3 regions of the Streptosporangium sp. NPDC023615 genome follow, and region 2 is predicted to be linked to each of the others. Evidence: riboswitches for the same ligand, from Rfam matches in the RefSeq annotation. Region 2 holds a riboswitch; each other region holds the start of a gene.
The links. A riboswitch is a leader RNA that binds a small molecule or an ion and turns the genes downstream of it on or off. The one in region 2 is predicted to bind cobalamin.

Region 1 (5,561 bases), on a different contig from region 2:
GTAGTCGTGACCCAGGGGCGCCCCGGCCCGGCTGGCCACCGCGTGCGCCGCGGTCAGGCCGGGCAGCACCCGGACCGGCACGCCGGCGAACCTCGGCTCGCACGCCACCTCCAGCACCGCGCTGGCCATCGCGAAGACCCCGGGGTCGCCCGAGGAGACCACCGCCACCCGGGATCCGGCCACGGCCAGCTCCAGCGCGTGCGCGGCCCGTTCGGCCTCCACCCGGTTGTCGGTGGGGTGGCGGCGCTGGCGCGGGTTGGGCGGGACGCGGTCCAGGTAGGGGCCGTACCCGACGAGCTCGTCGACGGCGGCCAGCGCCTCCTGCGCCTCGGGGGTCAGCCAGGGCCGCCCGGCCGGGCCGAGCCCCACCACGACCACCTCGCCGCGCGCCCGCCGCCCGCCCGTGCCCGGCACGCCGGCGGGCACGTCGCCCGGCAGGTCCACGGGGGCGGTGACGGGCACGCCGACCGGCACGCCGGACGCCGGGACGGAGACCGCGGCCATGCCGGCGGGCGCGGTGGCGGCCACGGTGGTGGACGGGGTCGCGGCCGGCCCGGGAGCCGGTGCGACGACGGCGGGGGAGCCGGCGGGGACGGGGCGTGCCGCGTTGACCGGGCTGGGGATCAGCGCCAGCGAGAAGTACGGCACGCTGTCCGGGTCGACCTCGGCGAGCGGGGCCACGCGCTGCTGCCCGGTGGTGGCGCGCTCGACGTACCACGCCTCGTCCAGGCGCCCGGCCTCGGCGAGGGCGTCACGGACCTTGGTGAAGGTACGGCCGAGTTTCAGCACCGCCGCCGAGTCGGTGGCGGCGAGGCGCTCGGCGAGCACCCCGGCCGGGAGCGTCCCCGGCAGCACGGTCAGCACCTCGTCGCGCTCGACCAGCGGGCGACCCAGCACGGCGGAGGCGCCGCTCACCGAGGTCACGCCCGGCACCACCTCGGTGCTGTAGCGGTGCGCCAGGCGCTTGTGCATGTGCATGTACGAGCCGTAGAAGAGCGGGTCGCCCTCGCACAGCACCACCACGTCGCGCCCGGCGTCGAGGTGGGCGGCGAGGCGCTCGGCGCAGTCGGCGTAGAAGTCGTCGATCGCCCCCTGGTAGCCGCCCGGGTGGTCGGTGGTCTCGGTGGTGAGCGGGTAGATGAGGGGTTCCTCGACCTGGCCCTCGCGCAGGTAGGGGGCGGCCACCGCGCGGGCGATGCTCCGGCCGTGGCGGGCGCTGTGGAAGGCGATCACGTCGACCTCGCCGATCAGGCGGGCGGCCTTGACGGTCACCAGCTCGGGGTCGCCCGGCCCCAGTCCCACGCCCCACAGCCGCCCGGTCGCGCGTACGCCCGCGCCGTCGCTCACGGTGCCGCCCGCGTTGTCGCCCGCGTTGTCGCCCATGCTGCCGTCCACGTCGTCGCTCATTCTTCCTCGCTCGCGATCGCGTTGACCGCGGCGGCGGTCATCGCGCTCCCACCCCGGCGCCCGACCACGACCAGGTACTCCAGGTTCGACGGGTGCTCGGCGAGGGCCTGCTTGGACTCGGCGGCGCCGATGAAGCCCACCGGGACACCCAGTACGGCGGCCGGACGCCCGGCCCCCCGCTCGACCATCTCCAGCAGCCGGAACAGCGCGGTGGGCGCGTTGCCGATCGCGACCACCGAGCCCTGGAGCCGGTCGCGCCAGAGCTCCAGGGCGGCGGCGCTGCGGGTGGTGCCCAGTTCCTCGGCGAGGGCCGGGACGCGGGGGTCGCCGAGCGTGCAGATCACCTCGTTGCCGGCGGGCAGGCGGCGCCGGGTCACCCCGGAGGCGACCATCGTGGCGTCGCAGAGCACCGGGGCGCCCGCACGGAGCGCCTCGCGGGCCGAGGACACCACCCCGGCCGACCAGCGCAGGTCGTCCACCAGGTCGACCATCCCGCAGGCGTGGATCATGCGGACCGCCACCCGGGCGACGTCCGGGGGCAGCGCGCCCAGGTCGGCCTCGGCGCGGATGGTGGCGAAGGAGCGGCGGTAGATCTCCGCGCCGTCGCGGACGTAGTCGATCACAGTTCCCCTCTGGCGGCCGTCACCGCGGCCGCGGTCTCCTCGATGCCGGAGCAGGTCAGGCCGGTGCCGTCCAGCTCCAGGCGGTAGCCGTCGCCGGTGGCGACCACGTCGGCGACCCGCCCCCTGGGGCGGCCGCAGCGTCTGGCGCAGCCCGCCCAGTGCACGGGGAGCGTATCGGTGCCGTGCGGGCGCCGGGAGGGCGGGGCCAGGGCGACGACGGCGCCCGCGTCGGCCCGCACGTCGGCCAGGGACTTGGCACAACCGGGACGTCCGGCGCAGGCCGTGACGCCGATCCACGGCGAGGCGGGGTCGACGACCAGGCCCGCCGCCCGGAGCCGGTCGGCCGCGTCCGCGGCCTGGGCGCGGGTCAGCCCGGGCAGGACCGCGCCGCGCCAGGGGGTCAGGCGGATCTCCCCGCCGGAGGTGAGGTCGGCGAGCAGCCGCGCCTGGGCGCAGGTCAGCCGTCCCAGGGGCACCGCCACCCCGAGCGCGACGCGCGCGGGCCCGCCGACGAGCCCCACCGGTCCGAGCGCCACGGGCCGCGGCCGTACCGGCTCGAAGGGCGTCGTCCGCGCGCCGAGGGCGGTCAGCACGCGGGCGGCGACCGGGGCGGGCCCGTCGGGGAGCTCGGAGATCCGCCAGGCGGTGACGTCCCGGGCGGCCTGCTCGTCGAGGAACGCCTCGGCGGCCGCCAGCAGCGCGGTCACGGCCGCGTCCGTCCCGACGCGCAGGCCGGTGTCGGTCCCGGCCAGGAGCAGCGCGACCCGGTCCGGCCCGACGGGCACGACCGTGGCGTCGGCGCCCAGGCCGGCCACGTCGCCGCGCCCGTCGTCGAGGGCGAACATGAACCGGCCGGGCAGGGCGGCGAGCGCGGGCCTGGCGCACAGCCGCCGGTCCAGCTCGCCGATCAGCGGCGTGACGTCGGCGACCCCCGCGCCACCGGGACCGTCCAGGCCGGTCAGCGGGGAGGCCAGGATGTTGCGGACCCGCTCGTGGGTGGCCGAGGGCAGCAGGCCCGCCCGCGCCATCCGCGCGGCGAACCCGTGCTCCTCGCCCCGGCCCAGCCCCCGGACCTGCACGTTGGCGCGGGAGGTGAGTTCGACGGCCCCGTCACCGTGACGGCGGGCCGCCCCGGCGAGCTCGCGGAGCCGGACGGGGGTCAGGCGGCCCCCGGGCACGCGGACACGGGCCAGGCCACCGTCCGCGGCGGCGTGGACCTGAAGTGCCCCGGGACACGCGTCAGGCCGGGAACGTCCATGAAAGTCGCCAATGTCCACCCACGGGATGCTAATACCAGTTTCCGGTTGATTTCTTGCGGGGAGTCGGACTGCCGTAGTGTCATCGGTGGCGATGGCGTTGGGAGGAAGCCGGTGAGATTCCGGCGCGGTCCCGCCACTGTGACCGGGGAGCGAACCTCAACCGGGCCACTGCCCGGAGACGGGTGGGAAGGCCGGGGCGAGCACCGATCCGGGAGCCAGGAGACTCCAGCCGTCGCGGCCGACGACGACCCGGGGCGAGGACCCCGAGGGAGGATGCTCCGTGCGCTTTTCGCCGTTCCCCCACCGCGGTGCGACACCGCCGATGGAGTGTGCCGCGTGATCCTGCTGCTCTCCACCTCCGACACCGACCTGCTGAGCGCCCGCGCGAGCGGCGCCGACTACCGCCTGGGAAACCCCGCCCGCCTGGGCGTCGCCGACCTGCCACCACTGCTGGAGGGCGCCGACGTGGTCGTGGTGCGCCTCCTGGGCGGGCGCCGCGCCTGGGAGGAGGGGCTGGACGCCCTGCTCGCCGGGCCCAGGCCCATCGTCGTGCTCGGCGGCGAGCAGGCACCCGACGCCGAGCTGATGGAGCTGTCCACCGTGCCCGGCGGGGTCTGCGCCGAGACGCACGCCTACCTCGCGCACGGCGGCCCAGCCAACCTGACCGAGCTGCACCGCTTCCTGTCCGACACGCTGCTGCTCACCGGCCACGGGTTCGCCGCGCCCGCCCCCACCCCGACCTGGGGGACGCTCGAGCGCGATGCGCGCGACCAGGACGGGCCGGTCGTCGGCGTGCTCTACTACCGCGCCCACCACGTGGCCGGCAACACCGCGTTCGTCGAGGCGCTCTGCTCGGCGATCGAGGACGCCGGGGCGCGGGCGCTGCCGCTGTACTGCGCGTCCCTGCGCACCGCCGAGCCGGGCCTGGTGGAGGCGCTGCGCACGGTGGACGCCCTGGTGGTCACCGTCCTGGCCGCGGGCGGCACCCGCCCGGCGACCGCGTCGGCCGGCGGGGACGACGAGGCCTGGGACGTCGGCGCGCTGGCCGAGCTGGACGTGCCGATCCTGCAGGGACTGTGCCTGACGAGCAGCCGCGCCTCCTGGGAGGAGAACGACGACGGCCTGTCCCCGCTGGACGCCGCCACCCAGGTCGCCATCCCCGAGTTCGACGGGCGCATCATCACCGTGCCGTTCTCCTTCAAGGAGATCGACGAGGACGGGCTGACCGTCTACGTGGCCGACCCCGAGCGCGCCGCGCGGGTGGCGGGCATCGCGGTGCGCCACGCCGCGCTGCGCCACGTGCCGCCCGCCGAGCGGCGGCTGGTGCTGATGCTGTCGGCCTACCCCACCAAGCACGCCCGCATCGGCAACGCCGTCGGCCTGGACACCCCCGCCAGCCTGGTGCGCCTGCTCGCGGCGCTGCGCGAGCGCGGCTACGACATCGGTGCCGAGGGCGAGCTGCCCGGGGTGACCGAGCAGGACGGCGACGCGCTCATCCACGCGCTGATCGCCGCCGGCGGGCAGGACCGCGACTGGCTCACCGAGGAGCAGCTCGCCGGCAACCCCGTGCGCATCGCGGCGACCCGCTACGCCGAGTGGTACGCCACGCTGCCCGCCGACCTGCGGGAGGGCATGGAACGTCACTGGGGGCCGCCCCCCGGGGAGCTGTTCGTCGACAGGTCGCGCGACCCGGAGGGCGAGATCGTGCTGGCCGCGCTGCGCGCCGGCAACGTGGTGGTGATGGTGCAGCCGCCGCGCGGCTTCGGGGAGAACCCCATCGCCATCTACCACGACCCCGACCTGCCGCCCAGCCACCACTACCTGGCCGCCTACCGCTGGCTGGCCGACGGCTTCGGCGCCCACGCCGTGGTCCACGTGGGCAAGCACGGCAACCTGGAGTGGCTGCCCGGCAAGTCCGCGGGCCTGTCGGCCTCCTGCGGCCCGGACGCCGCGCTCGGCGACCTGCCGCTCGTCTACCCGTTCCTGGTCAACGACCCCGGCGAGGGCACCCAGGCCAAGCGCCGGGCGCACGCCACCCTCGTCGACCACCTGGTGCCGCCGATGGCCCGCGCCGACAGCTACGGCGACATGGCCCGGCTGGAACAGCTCCTCGACGAGCACGCCTCCATCGCGGCGATGGACCCGGCCAAGCTGCCCGCGATCCGCGCCCAGATCTGGACGCTGATCCAGGCCGCCCGGCTCGACCACGACCTCGGCGTCGCCGACCGGCCGCACGACGCCGAGTTCGACGACTTCCTGCTGCACATCGACG
Region 2 (5,561 bases):
CGCTGATCAGCCCGCCCAGCGCGGCGGTCAGGTAGACGCGTTCCCACGGGTCGGAGCGCCCGTCGTCGCACAGGCCGCGCATCTCGTCGCGGTAGCGCTCCATCCGCGCGCCGATGACCGGCCTGGTGCGGATCCCGGGGTCCCGGTCCATCAGGGTGATGACGGTCCGGTGCTTGACCAGGAAACCGATGAACCCCTCCAGCGGCGGCCGGGCACTCCCGGACGCGTTCTCCGCGGAGAGCAGTTCGAGATCGGCCAGCAGGGGGGCCAGCGCCGCGTCGAGCAACGCGTCCTTGGTCCGGAACAGGCCGGTGACCGCTCTGCCGGACAGGCCGGTGGCGGAGGCGATCATCTGCAGTGTCGTTCGCTCGTAGCCGTTCGCCGCGAACAGGTCGAGCGCCGCCCGGGCCACCTGCTCGTGGGCCCGTGCGGGCACGGTCATGGTCATCTCTCCCCCTGTCGTCACAGAGCCCCGATGGACCGGAGGACTGCTCTGGCGTGAGGGGTAACAATGCATATGCGCAGGTCATTCCACTTTGCCGGATGATTGCCGGGGGCCCCGCCCGTCGTGATCCACTGCCGCCCGGCCCTCTGATCAGACGAACGGCCGAGCGGGGGTCGCGGCGGCGGATCGGCGCGGGGCCGGCCCGCGCCGCTCCTCATGTGGATCTCCGCGCGCCATGACGACGGCGCGGGAACGAGGCGCGGCTAGGGTCGTGGTGTGCGAATCGTGTCGTTGTTGCCGGCCGCCACCGACATCGTGGCGGTGCTCGGGCTGGGCGGTGACCTGGTCGGACGGACCCACGAGTGTGATTGGCCGCCCGAGGTGGTGGAAGGGGTGGCGGTGGTCACGGCGGCCGGGTTCGCCGCGGACCGGATGAGCAGCAGGGAGATCTCCGACGCGGTGGGCGGCGCCGCCCACCGGGGCTCGTCGCTGTACACGCTCGACGTGGAACGTCTGGCGGACCTGGCGCCCGACGTGGTGCTGACGCAGGACCTGTGCGAGGTGTGCGCGGTCTCCTACACGGGGGTGTCGCGGGCGGTGCGGCTGCTCGACTCGGGACCGCGGGTGATCAGCCTGGAACCGCGCACGCTTCCCGACGTGCTGGACTCCGTCGGGCATCTCGGCGAGGCGCTCGGGGTGACGAACGTGGCGTCCCGGCGGGTCGCCGAGCTGGAGGACCGGCTCGCGGCGGTGCGGTCCATGGTCGCGGACCGGCCGAGGCCTCGGGTGGCGGCGATCGAGTGGCTGGATCCGCCGTGGCCCGCCGGTCACTGGGTCCCCGAGCAGGTCCGGGCGGCGGGTGGTGAGCCGCTGCTGGCCGGGGCGGGCGAACACACCACCGCCGTCGACTGGGAGAGGGTGCGTGCCTCCCGGCCCGAGGTGATCCTGTTGATGCCCTGCGGCTTTCCTCCCGAGCGGACGCGGGCGGAGTGGTCCTCGCTGTCCCTCCTTCCGGGCTGGGCCGACCTGCCCGCGGTCCGCGCGGGCCAGGTGTGGGTGCTGGACGGCCCGGCGTACTTCAACAGGCCCGGACCTCGCGTGGTGCGGGGGACGGAGGTCCTCGCCCAGGTGCTCCACGGCGTGCGCGCCGGCGCTCCCGTCGCACGCGGGGAGGCGCACCGGGTCTGACGCTTGATGCGCCCTTTGTCGCTGACGAGGGGTGTGCGAGCATGGTCGGCGTAGGCGAGCGCGGACGAGGAAGCCGGTGTGAGTCCGGCGCGGTCCCGCCACTGTGATCGGCGAGCGAATCCCGAACGAGCCACTGCCCGCAGGACGGGTGGGAAGGCCGGGACGAGCCTCGACCCGAGAGCCAGGAGACTCACGCGGTCGCCACCTCGAAGAAATTGGGGCGGATCTCCCCAAGAGAGGAACGGTGATCGTCATGCCTGGACCTCGGCCTGCCGGCCCTGGGCGGTTCGGCCGCCGCGCGCGGGCCATCGCGCCCGGCCGCGGACTGCTCACCCGGGGAGCACTTCGGGGCAGCGGCGACCTGGTCGAACCCGCTCCCGGGCAGCCGTTCCTCGTCCGGCGCGGCTGCTGTCCGTACCACCGCCTTCCGGCGGCGACTGCGGCGACTGCGGCGAGTGCGCGCCGGCCGGCCCCGGCACGCGCCGCGAGCAGCGGGCCCTGCTCCTGCGACAGGCCGGAGGACCCGCATCAGCCACACCGACGGCTTCGGCCGCCGGCACCCCGCACGTGAAAGCCGCCCACGTCAGTACATGTGACGGTCGCGTGTCGCGCCGCCGGCCCGTCCGAGGGGGGAACGCATGAAAAGGATCACCGTGTGCCGGGACTGCTGCTGCGGGAGTGCGCGGAAGGCGCCCGCCCTCGACCACGGCGAGCAGATCCGCCGGCTGGCCGAGGTCGCGGACGTACGCGTGACCGAGTGCCTCGACGTGTGCGACCAGGCCAACGTCCTCGTCGTGCAGCCGACACCGGAGGGGCGGGCGGCCGGTGGCCGTCCGGTGTGGCTCGCCCTCGTCAACGACGAGAGCGCCACGGCCGATGTCGCCGAGTGGGTCCGCGCCGGTGGTCCAGGCCTGGTTCCGTTGCCGCCGATCCTCGAACTGCACCGTTTCACCCCGCCGCGCCGTCTCCCGCCCCGCGATGCCGATCCTCCGACGATGGACACCTCGGTCCCGCGCCGGTGACATCGGCCCGGGTGAGACCTGTCCGCCCAGGCTTATCGCGACCTTGACTCTGATGCGAATTTATCGCGATAAGGGCATCCCGCTCGTGTGCGCCGGCCCGGTTCGTGTGATGATGGTGCAAAGGCGAGCGCGGACGAGGAAGCCGGTGCAAGTCCGGCGCGGTCCCGCCACTGTGATCGGCGAGCGGATCCCCACCACGCCACTGCCCCTCCCCGGGGTGGGAAGGCGGGGACGAGCCTCGACCCGAGAGCCAGGAGACTCACGCGGTCGCCTCCTCGATGAACTGGGGCGGATCTCCCCGGGGAGGAGTGGGGCTCTCGTGCCCGTCGAGCCGGTGGCCGCGCCGAGAAGCCCTGTGGCATTCCCTCTTTCAGATCCGCCCCGTCGTGCAGATTCCGTGAGAGGAACACGTCATGACGGGCAGACGCCCCACCTCCCTCCTGCTCGCCTTCTTGGTGTCCGGAGTGCTGGCCGCCTGCGGCGGCGCCCCGGCTGAGAACGTCCCGGCCGCCGCCCCGGCGGCCTCCGCGCCCGCGGGCTTCCCGGTCACTCTCGACAACTGCGGTGTGAAGAGCACCTACGAGCAGCCACCGCGGCGGGCGATATCGATGAACCAGCACGCCACCGAGGTGATGCTGGCGCTCGGCCTGGAAAAATCGATGATCGGTACCGCCTACCTCGACGACAGGGTACTGCCGCAGTACAAGGCGGCCTACGACGCCGTCAAGGTCGTCTCGAAGGAGTATCCGGCGTACGAGGCCCTGCTGGCCGAGGAGCCCGACTTCGTCTACGGCGGCTTCGCCAGCACCTTCGACGAGAAGGAGGGCCGCAGCCGCGACACCCTGCACAAGGCCGGCATCAAGACGTACCTGAACGTCGAGGAGTGCGCCGAAGGGGCGGTGCCGATGGACCTGATCGACACCGAGATCCGCAACGTCGCGAAGATCTTCGGCGTCTCCGACCGGGCCGAACCGTTGATCACCACATTGCGGGCGACCCTCGACGGGGTGAGGACCACGCTCGGCGAGGCCGACCCGGTCAAGGTGTTCGTCTACGACAGCGGTGACAAGACCGCCTTCACCGCCGGGGGCAGGGGTGTCGGCAACGAGATCATCAAGCTGGCCGGAGCGGAGAACGTGTTCGCCGACGTCGACAAGGTGTGGGGGGATGTGTCGTTCGAGCAGGTCGCCGAGCGTGCCCCCGACTGGGTCGTCGTCTACGACTACGGCGACCGGCCGGTGGCCGACAAGGAGAGGTTCCTGCTGGCCAACCCAGCACTGAAGGACGTGCCGGCCATCAAGAACAGGCGGTTCGCGGTGCTGCCGCTGTCGTCGGTGGTGCTCGGCGTGCGGGCGCCGGGAGCCGTCGAGGCGCTGGCCCGGCAGCTGCACGCCGACCGCTTCAAGTGAGACCGCTTCACGTGAGACCGCTTCAAGTGAGATCACTTCAGGTGAGCGAACCGGACGTGGGCGCCGTGCTGCCGGCACGGAGGCCGGGACCGCCCTACCCGGTCGTGATGCTCGTGCTCGTGTTCCTGCTCGGCGGTGCGGTCACCGCGGCCGTCGCGGCCGGGTCGGTGGCCCTGCCGGCCGGGCAGGTGTGGGGCATCCTGCTCCATCACCTGCATCCCGCCCTGGCCGAACCGGTCTGGACACCGGTGCGGGAGACCATCGTGATGGATGTGCGGCTGCCGCGGGTCGTCCTGGCCGGCGCGGTCGGCGCGGGCCTTGCGGTCTGCGGCATGGTCCTGCAGGCGCTGGTGCGCAACCCGCTGGCCGACCCGATGCTGCTGGGGGTCTCCTCCGGCGCCGGCGTCGGGGCGGTCACCGTGGTGGTGTTCGGCCTGAGCGTGTTCGGGGCGTTCAGCCTGCCGATCGCGGCCTTCCTCGGGGCGCTGGCCGCGCTGGTGGCGGTCTACTTCCTGGCCCGCTCGGGCGGGCGCATGACCACGATGCGGCTGGTGCTGGCCGGGGTGGCCACGGCAGAGGTCTTGTCGGCCGTGGCCAGCTTCCTGGTGGTGACCTCCAACGACCCGCACAAGACGCAGGCGGCGGTGCGCTGGATGCTGGGCGGCCTGGCCGGAACCACCTGGACGGTGGTGTGGATCCCGGCGGCGACCGTCGTGGTGGGGACCGCCGTGCTGCTCGGGGTGTCGCGCCCGCTGAACCTGCTGCTGGCCGGGGAGGAGGCCGCGGCCTCGCTCGGGCTGGACGTGCACCGCTTCCGGGCGGCGCTGTTCGTGCTGGTCGCCATGATGGTCGGCACGATCGTCGCGGTCAGCGGCACCATCGGCTTCGTGGGACTGATCATGCCGCACGTCGTGCGGCTGCTGATCGGTGCCGACCACCGCCGGGCGCTCCCGGCGACGGCGCTGCTGGGGGCGGTCTTCCTCATCGCGGCCGACCTGGCCGCCCGCACCCTGATCGCGCCGGAGGAGGTCCCCGTGGGCATCGTCACCGCGCTGGTCGGCGGGCCGTTCTTCCTGTGGCTGATGCGGAGGCGCTCCACATGACAGTGACCGTGGAGGACGTGTCGGTCCGCGTCGGCGGCCGTGACCTGGTCCACCGGGTCTCGCTGGAGGTCGCCGAGGGGGAGATGCTCGCCCTGGCCGGACCCAACGGCGCGGGCAAGTCGACGCTGCTGCGCACCCTCTACCGGGCGCGCAGGCCGACCGGCGGCCGGGTGCTGCTGGACGGCGAGGACGTGTGGCGCATGCCCGCCCGCCGCCTGGCCCGCCGGCTGGCCGCCGTCCTGCAGGAGAGCGGCGGAGACTTCGAGCTGTCGGTGTACGACGTCGTCGCCATGGGCCGCACCCCCCACAAACGGGCCTTCGACGGTGACGACGCGACCGACAGGGCGATCGTCGCCGACGCGCTGGAACGCCTCGACCTGGCAGGCCTGGCGTA
Region 3 (5,561 bases), on a different contig from region 2:
CCTGGAGGACGGCGAGATCGCGGTGCTCAAGGCCGACGGGTTCACCACCTTCGCCAGCGACGCGCGCGAGACGGCCAAGGAGCCGCTCACCGTCGACTGGGAGGCCGGCCACTACGACACCGGCGGCTACGAGCACTACCTGCTCAAGGAGATCTCCGAGCAGCCCGACACCGTGGCCAGGACGCTGCGCGGGCGCCTGGACGACCGCTTCCACATCGCGCACCTGGGCGGCCTGAACATGGACGCGCGGGAGACCCGCTCGTTCCGCCGCGTGAAGATCATCGGCTGTGGTTCCGCGTACTACTCGGGCCAGATCGGCGCGCAGCTCATCGAGGAGCTGGCGCGCATCCCGGCCGACGCCGAACCGGCCAGCGAGTTCCGCTACCGCAGCCCGGTGGTGGAGGCCGACACCCTGTACGTGGCGATCAGCCAGTCCGGGGAGACCTACGACACCCTCGCCGCCGTCCAGGAGCTCAAGCGCAAGGGCGGCCGGGTGCTCGGCATCGTCAACACCGTGGGCAGCGCGATCGCCCGCGAGTGCGACGGCGGCGTCTACCTGCACGCCGGGCCCGAGGTGTCGGTGGCCAGCACCAAGGCGTTCACCTCGACGGCCGTGGCGTTCGCGCTGCTCGCGCTGCACCTGGGCCGGGTACGGGACCTGTCCCCGGCCGACGGCAGGCGCATCTGCGACGGCCTGCGCAGGCTGCCGGAGCAGATCAAGGAGATCCTCGTGCTGGAGCCGGTGATCCGGGAGCTGGCGCACAAGTACGCCAGGGCGCCGAGCATGATGTTCGTGGGCCGGGTCCGCGGATACCCGGTGGCCAGGGAGGGCGCGCAGAAGCTCAAGGAGATCTCCTACGTGCACGCGGAGGCGTACCCGGCCAGCGAGCTCAAGCACGGCCCGCTGGCGCTGATCGGCCCGGAGATGCCGACGGTGGCGATCGTCCCCGACGACGAGCTGCTGGACAAGAACCTCACCACGCTGGGCGAGATCCGCGCCCGGGGCGGGCGGGTGCTCATGGTCGGGCACCGCACCGCCGACCCCAAGCTGGCCGACGACTGCGTCGTGGTGCCCAAGAACGAGACCGAGCTGGACCCGATCCTGCTCTCGATCCCGCTGCAGCTCTTCGCCTACCACGCCGCCGTGGCGCTGGAGCGGGACGTCGACAAGCCCCGCAACCTGGCCAAGAGCGTGACGGTGGAGTGAGGACCTCCCGGCCGACCGGTCATACCCCCCGCACTATGACAGAAAGTGACATGAGCGTAACCTAGGGTGCAGGGGGTTCCCGGGGGAAGGGGCGCTTATGCGCCGCAGGGGGTTTTTCGCACTGGCGGCGGGGGCCGTGGTGCTCGCGGGCTGCGGCGGCGAGGGCGCTCCCGCGGGCGCGGCCGTGGACCGGCTGTTCCTCCTCGAACCCGCCGCCGACGGCCACGGCTGGGACGGCATCGCGCGCCGGCTGGCCTCGGTCCTGGTCCGCTCGGGGCTGGCGCGCACCGTCATGGCCGTCGAACGGCCGGGAGTGCTGGGGTCGGCCCCGCGCGACGCCTTCGTCGTCCCCGGCGCGCCCGGCCTCGCCGGGGACGCCGGGGACGCCGCCTCGGGTGCCTCCGGTGCCTCCGGTGTCTCCTTCGCCCGCGAGGGCAGGCTGCTCGTCACCGCGATGCCGATGGTCGCCGCCGCGGAGATCGCGAACACCGCCGCCGTGGTGGAGGCCGCCACCCCCCTCGCCCGCCTGGCGGGCGACTGGACGGCCCTGGTCGTCCCGGCCGGTTCCCGGCTGCGCGCCTTCGAGGACCTCGCCGCCGCGCTGCACCGCGACCCGGCCGGGCTGACGGTCGGGGGCAGGCTGGAGGGCGGCTCGGACCACGTGCTCTACGGCATGATCGGCAAATGCCTCGGGGTGGACACCCGGCTGCTGGAGTACGCCGGCTACCTCGCCGCGGCGGACGCGGCCGAGGCGCTCCGGGTGGGGCGGGTGGCGGCCATGCTGGGATCGGCCCGCGCCCTGCTGCCGGCCATCTCCGCGGGCCGTCTGCGCCCCCTGGCCGTCTCCTCGGGGGGGCGGATCGAGGGGATCGACGCGCCGACGCTGATGGAGCTCGGCGTCCGGCTGGAGTACAGCGACTGGTGCGGGCTGCTGGGCCCCCGGGGCATGAGCGAGGGGGACAGGCAGGCGGCGATCGCCCTCTGTGAGAGGCTCGACGCCACGCCGCACTGGCGCGCCCTGTGCGCGGCGAACGGGTGGAGCCGGGTCTTCCTCGGCGGCGACGACTTCCGCCGGTGGCTGTCCACCGAGACCGGCCGGACCCGGGGCGTGCTTCACGAACTCGGCCTTTTGACGTCCTCAGACACAACCTGTTGGGGTAGTTGCGTCAGGCGGCCCTAGATGTAGGATCCTGATCGTTGCTGGTTCGCCCCGCGAGGGGCGAGGCAAGAGGGAACCCGGTGAGAGTCCGGGACTGCCCCGCAGCGGTGAACGGGAACGAAAGCCGTCATTGAGCACTGGGTGAACCATGCCCGGGAAGCGACGGCCGGTAGGCGTGTGCGGTGCGCCCGTGAGTCCGAAGACCTGCCGGTGACGTTGTTGTCCAGGGCCTCGTGGGAGGGCTCGCGGAACGAGGCGGTCCGGCGTGCCCGGAATCGCTCGCGGACGCGTGCCCCCGGCGGGAGCCGCAGGGGGAAGTCCGAACGAGCGAGGACATGACGTGACAGAGACCTTGGCGCGGGCCGCGGCGGAGACCGCGACGAAGAACGTGACGCCCACCGGCGCGCCGGCCGGGACCGCGGCGGAGAGCGGCCCGCGGGCGGGAACCGCCGCGGGGCCCGATGCGCGCGCCGGGAGCGCCGGGAGCGGCGGGGACGGCGGGGACGGCGGGGACGGGGCCGCCGACCGCAGGCTGGCCATCGACGAGGCCGCCGCGGGGGTGATCACCGACCCGGAGAACTCCAGGGTCGCCGCCGCGATGCTGGCCGAGCTGATCGCCGACGAGGCCGCCGGGCACGGCGTGCGGAGCTTCTCCGACTCCGTCGCCGCCACCCACGCCGCCGGGCTGGTCCAGGACCGGCTCGCGGAGTTCGTGGCCGCGCACGCCGGTGCCCTGGACGCGCTGATCCTGCCGGACGCCGACGCCCGGTTCGAGTACTTCGGGCTGCGTACCGTCTACGACCGTTACCTGCTGCGCCACCCGAGCACCCGCGAGGTGCTGGAGCGCCCGCAGCACTTCTTCCTGCGGGTGGCCTGCGGCCTGTCCGAGACCGTCGAGGAGGCCGCCGAGCTGTACGCGCTCATGGCCTCGCTGTCCTACCTGCCCAGCTCGCCCACGCTGTTCAACTCCGGTTCGCGCCGCCCCCAGCTCTCCTCGTGCTTCCTGCTCGACTCGCCCCGCGACGAGCTGGAGTCCATCTACGAGCGCTACACGCAGGTCGCCCGGCTGTCGAAGTACGCCGGGGGCATCGGCATCGCCTGGACCAGGGTCCGCTCGCGCGGCTCGCTGATCCGCGGCACCAACGGCCACTCCAACGGCATCGTGCCGTGGCTGCGCACGCTGGACTCCAGCGTCGCCGCGGTCAACCAGGGCGGCCGGCGCAAGGGCGCGGCCTGCGTCTACCTGGAGCCCTGGCACGCCGACGTCGAGGAGTTCCTCGAACTGCGCGACAACACCGGCGAGGAGGCCAGGCGCACGCACAACCTCAACCTCGCCAACTGGGTCCCCGACGAGTTCATGCGCCGGGTCGAGGCCGACGCGACGTGGTCGCTGTTCGACCCCAAGGAGGTCCCGCACCTGACCGACCTGTACGGGGCGGCCTTCGACGAGGCCTACCGGGCCGCCGAGGCCGAGGGCCGGTTCGTCCGGCAGATCCCGGCCCGCGCGCTGTACGGGCGGATGATGCGCACGCTCGCCCAGACCGGCAACGGCTGGATGACCTTCAAGGACGCGGCCAACCGGACCTCCAACCAGACCGGCGGGCCGGGGAACGTCATCCACCTGTCCAACCTCTGCACCGAGATCCTGGAGGTGACCGGGGACGCCGAGACCGCGGTCTGCAACCTCGGCTCGATCAACCTCGCCGCGCACCTGTCCGCGTCCGGCACCGCCGGAACCGGAACCGGCACCGGCACCGGCGCGGGAGCCGGCACCGGGATCGAGGCCGAGGCCGAGGCCGGGGCCGGGGCGGGGATCGAGGCCGGGACCGGGGCGGGCGCCGGGGCGGGGATCGACTGGGACCGCCTCCGGGCGACGGTCCGCACCGCCGTGCGCTTCCTGGACCGCACCATCGACCTGGGCTTCTACCCGACCCCCGAGGCCAGGAACGCCAACCTGAGGTGGCGGCCGATCGGGCTCGGCATGATGGGCCTGGCCGACGTCATGTTCGCGCTCCGGCTGCCGTTCGACTCGCCGGAGGCGCTGGAGCTGTCCACCCGTATCTCCGAGGAGATCGCGCTCGCCGCCTACGCGACCTCCTGCGACCTGGCCGCCGAGCGGGGCCGGCACCCCTCGTACGAGGAGACCAGGGCCGCGGGCGGGGTGCTGCACCCCGACCACTACGGCGCGGCCACGTCGGCGCGGTGGGCCGAGCTGCGGGAGCGGATCGCCGTGACCGGGCTGCGCAACTCGCTGATGATCGCGATCGCGCCCACCGCCACGATCGCCTCCATCGCCGGCTGCTACGAGTGCATCGAGCCGCAGGTGTCGTGCGTCTTCAAGCGCGAGACACTCTCGGGGGAGTTCCTCCAGGTCAACCGCTACCTGGTCCGCGACCTTCAGGCCAGGGGCCTGTGGACCCCGGCGATCCGGGACGCGATCAAGCGGGCCGACGGCTCGGTCCAGGACATCCCCGAGATCCCGGCCGACCTCAAGCCGCTCTACCGGACCGCCTGGGAGCTGCCGCAGAAGGCGCTGATCGACCTGGCCGCCGCGCGCACCCCCTACATCGACCAGTCCCAGTCGCTGAACCTCTTCATGGCCACGCCGACGATCGGCAAGCTCTCCTCGATGTACGCCTACGCGTGGAGGTCGGGGCTCAAGACCACCTACTACCTGCGTTCGCGCCCGGCCACCCGGATCGCGCAGGCCACGGTGGCGGCGCAGGCCCAGGCGGCCCCGGAGGGCGCGTCCCAGGATGGGAACCAGGGCGCGTCCCAGGGCGGGAACCAGGGCGGGATCCGGGCGGGGGGAGGGGTCGGGGTGCCGGAGGCCGCCGGGTTCGTCGCCGACCCCGGCGCCGTCGCCTGCTCGCTGGAGAACCCCGATTACTGCGACGCCTGCCAGTAGGGCGCCGGCCGCCCCCTCCCGCCCTGTTCTTCTCGCCCCGTTCTCTTCCCGTTCCACGAAAGGCACCGTTTCCGATGCTGCTCGACCCCGGCATGGATCTCACCCTGCGGCCGATGCGCTACCCGGAGTTCTACGAGCGCTACCGGGCGGCGATCCGCAACACCTGGACCGTCGAGGAGGTGGACCTCGCCTCCGACCTGGCCGACCTGGCGCGGATGACCCCGGAGGAACGCCACCTGATCAACCGCCTCGTGGCGTTCTTCGCCACCGGCGACTCGATCGTGGCC

Region 1: it holds a riboswitch for cobalamin, as region 2 does, so the genes downstream of both, cobN (cobaltochelatase subunit CobN) here and AB0G16_RS28285 (ABC transporter substrate-binding protein) in region 2, are expected to answer to the same signal.
Region 3: it holds a riboswitch for cobalamin, as region 2 does, so the genes downstream of both, AB0G16_RS16010 (ribonucleoside-diphosphate reductase subunit alpha) here and AB0G16_RS28285 (ABC transporter substrate-binding protein) in region 2, are expected to answer to the same signal.

The regions. Positions count from the first base shown of each region.
Region 1 covers NZ_JBFABE010000022.1:32,475-38,035, reverse strand. Annotated here, with positions in the region: gene AB0G16_RS17845 (precorrin-2 C(20)-methyltransferase) at 1-1,407, opposite strand, end outside; gene AB0G16_RS17840 (precorrin-8X methylmutase) at 1,404-2,030, opposite strand; gene cobG (precorrin-3B synthase) at 2,027-3,307, opposite strand; cobalamin riboswitch at 3,391-3,515, shown strand; gene cobN (cobaltochelatase subunit CobN) at 3,626-5,561, shown strand, end outside.
Region 2 covers NZ_JBFABE010000052.1:5,816-11,376, reverse strand. Annotated here, with positions in the region: gene AB0G16_RS28300 (helix-turn-helix domain-containing protein) at 1-442, opposite strand, end outside; gene AB0G16_RS28295 (cobalamin-binding protein) at 722-1,633, shown strand; cobalamin riboswitch at 1,698-1,825, shown strand; gene AB0G16_RS28290 ((2Fe-2S) ferredoxin domain-containing protein) at 2,272-2,655, shown strand; cobalamin riboswitch at 2,756-2,918, shown strand; gene AB0G16_RS28285 (ABC transporter substrate-binding protein) at 3,069-4,064, shown strand; gene AB0G16_RS28280 (iron ABC transporter permease) at 4,106-5,167, shown strand; gene AB0G16_RS28275 (ABC transporter ATP-binding protein) at 5,164-5,561, shown strand, end outside.
Region 3 covers NZ_JBFABE010000018.1:75,965-81,525, forward strand. Annotated here, with positions in the region: gene glmS (glutamine--fructose-6-phosphate transaminase (isomerizing)) at 1-1,207, shown strand, start outside; gene AB0G16_RS16005 (tripartite tricarboxylate transporter substrate-binding protein) at 1,305-2,387, shown strand; cobalamin riboswitch at 2,392-2,593, shown strand; gene AB0G16_RS16010 (ribonucleoside-diphosphate reductase subunit alpha) at 2,899-5,274, shown strand; gene AB0G16_RS16015 (ribonucleotide-diphosphate reductase subunit beta) at 5,349-5,561, shown strand, end outside.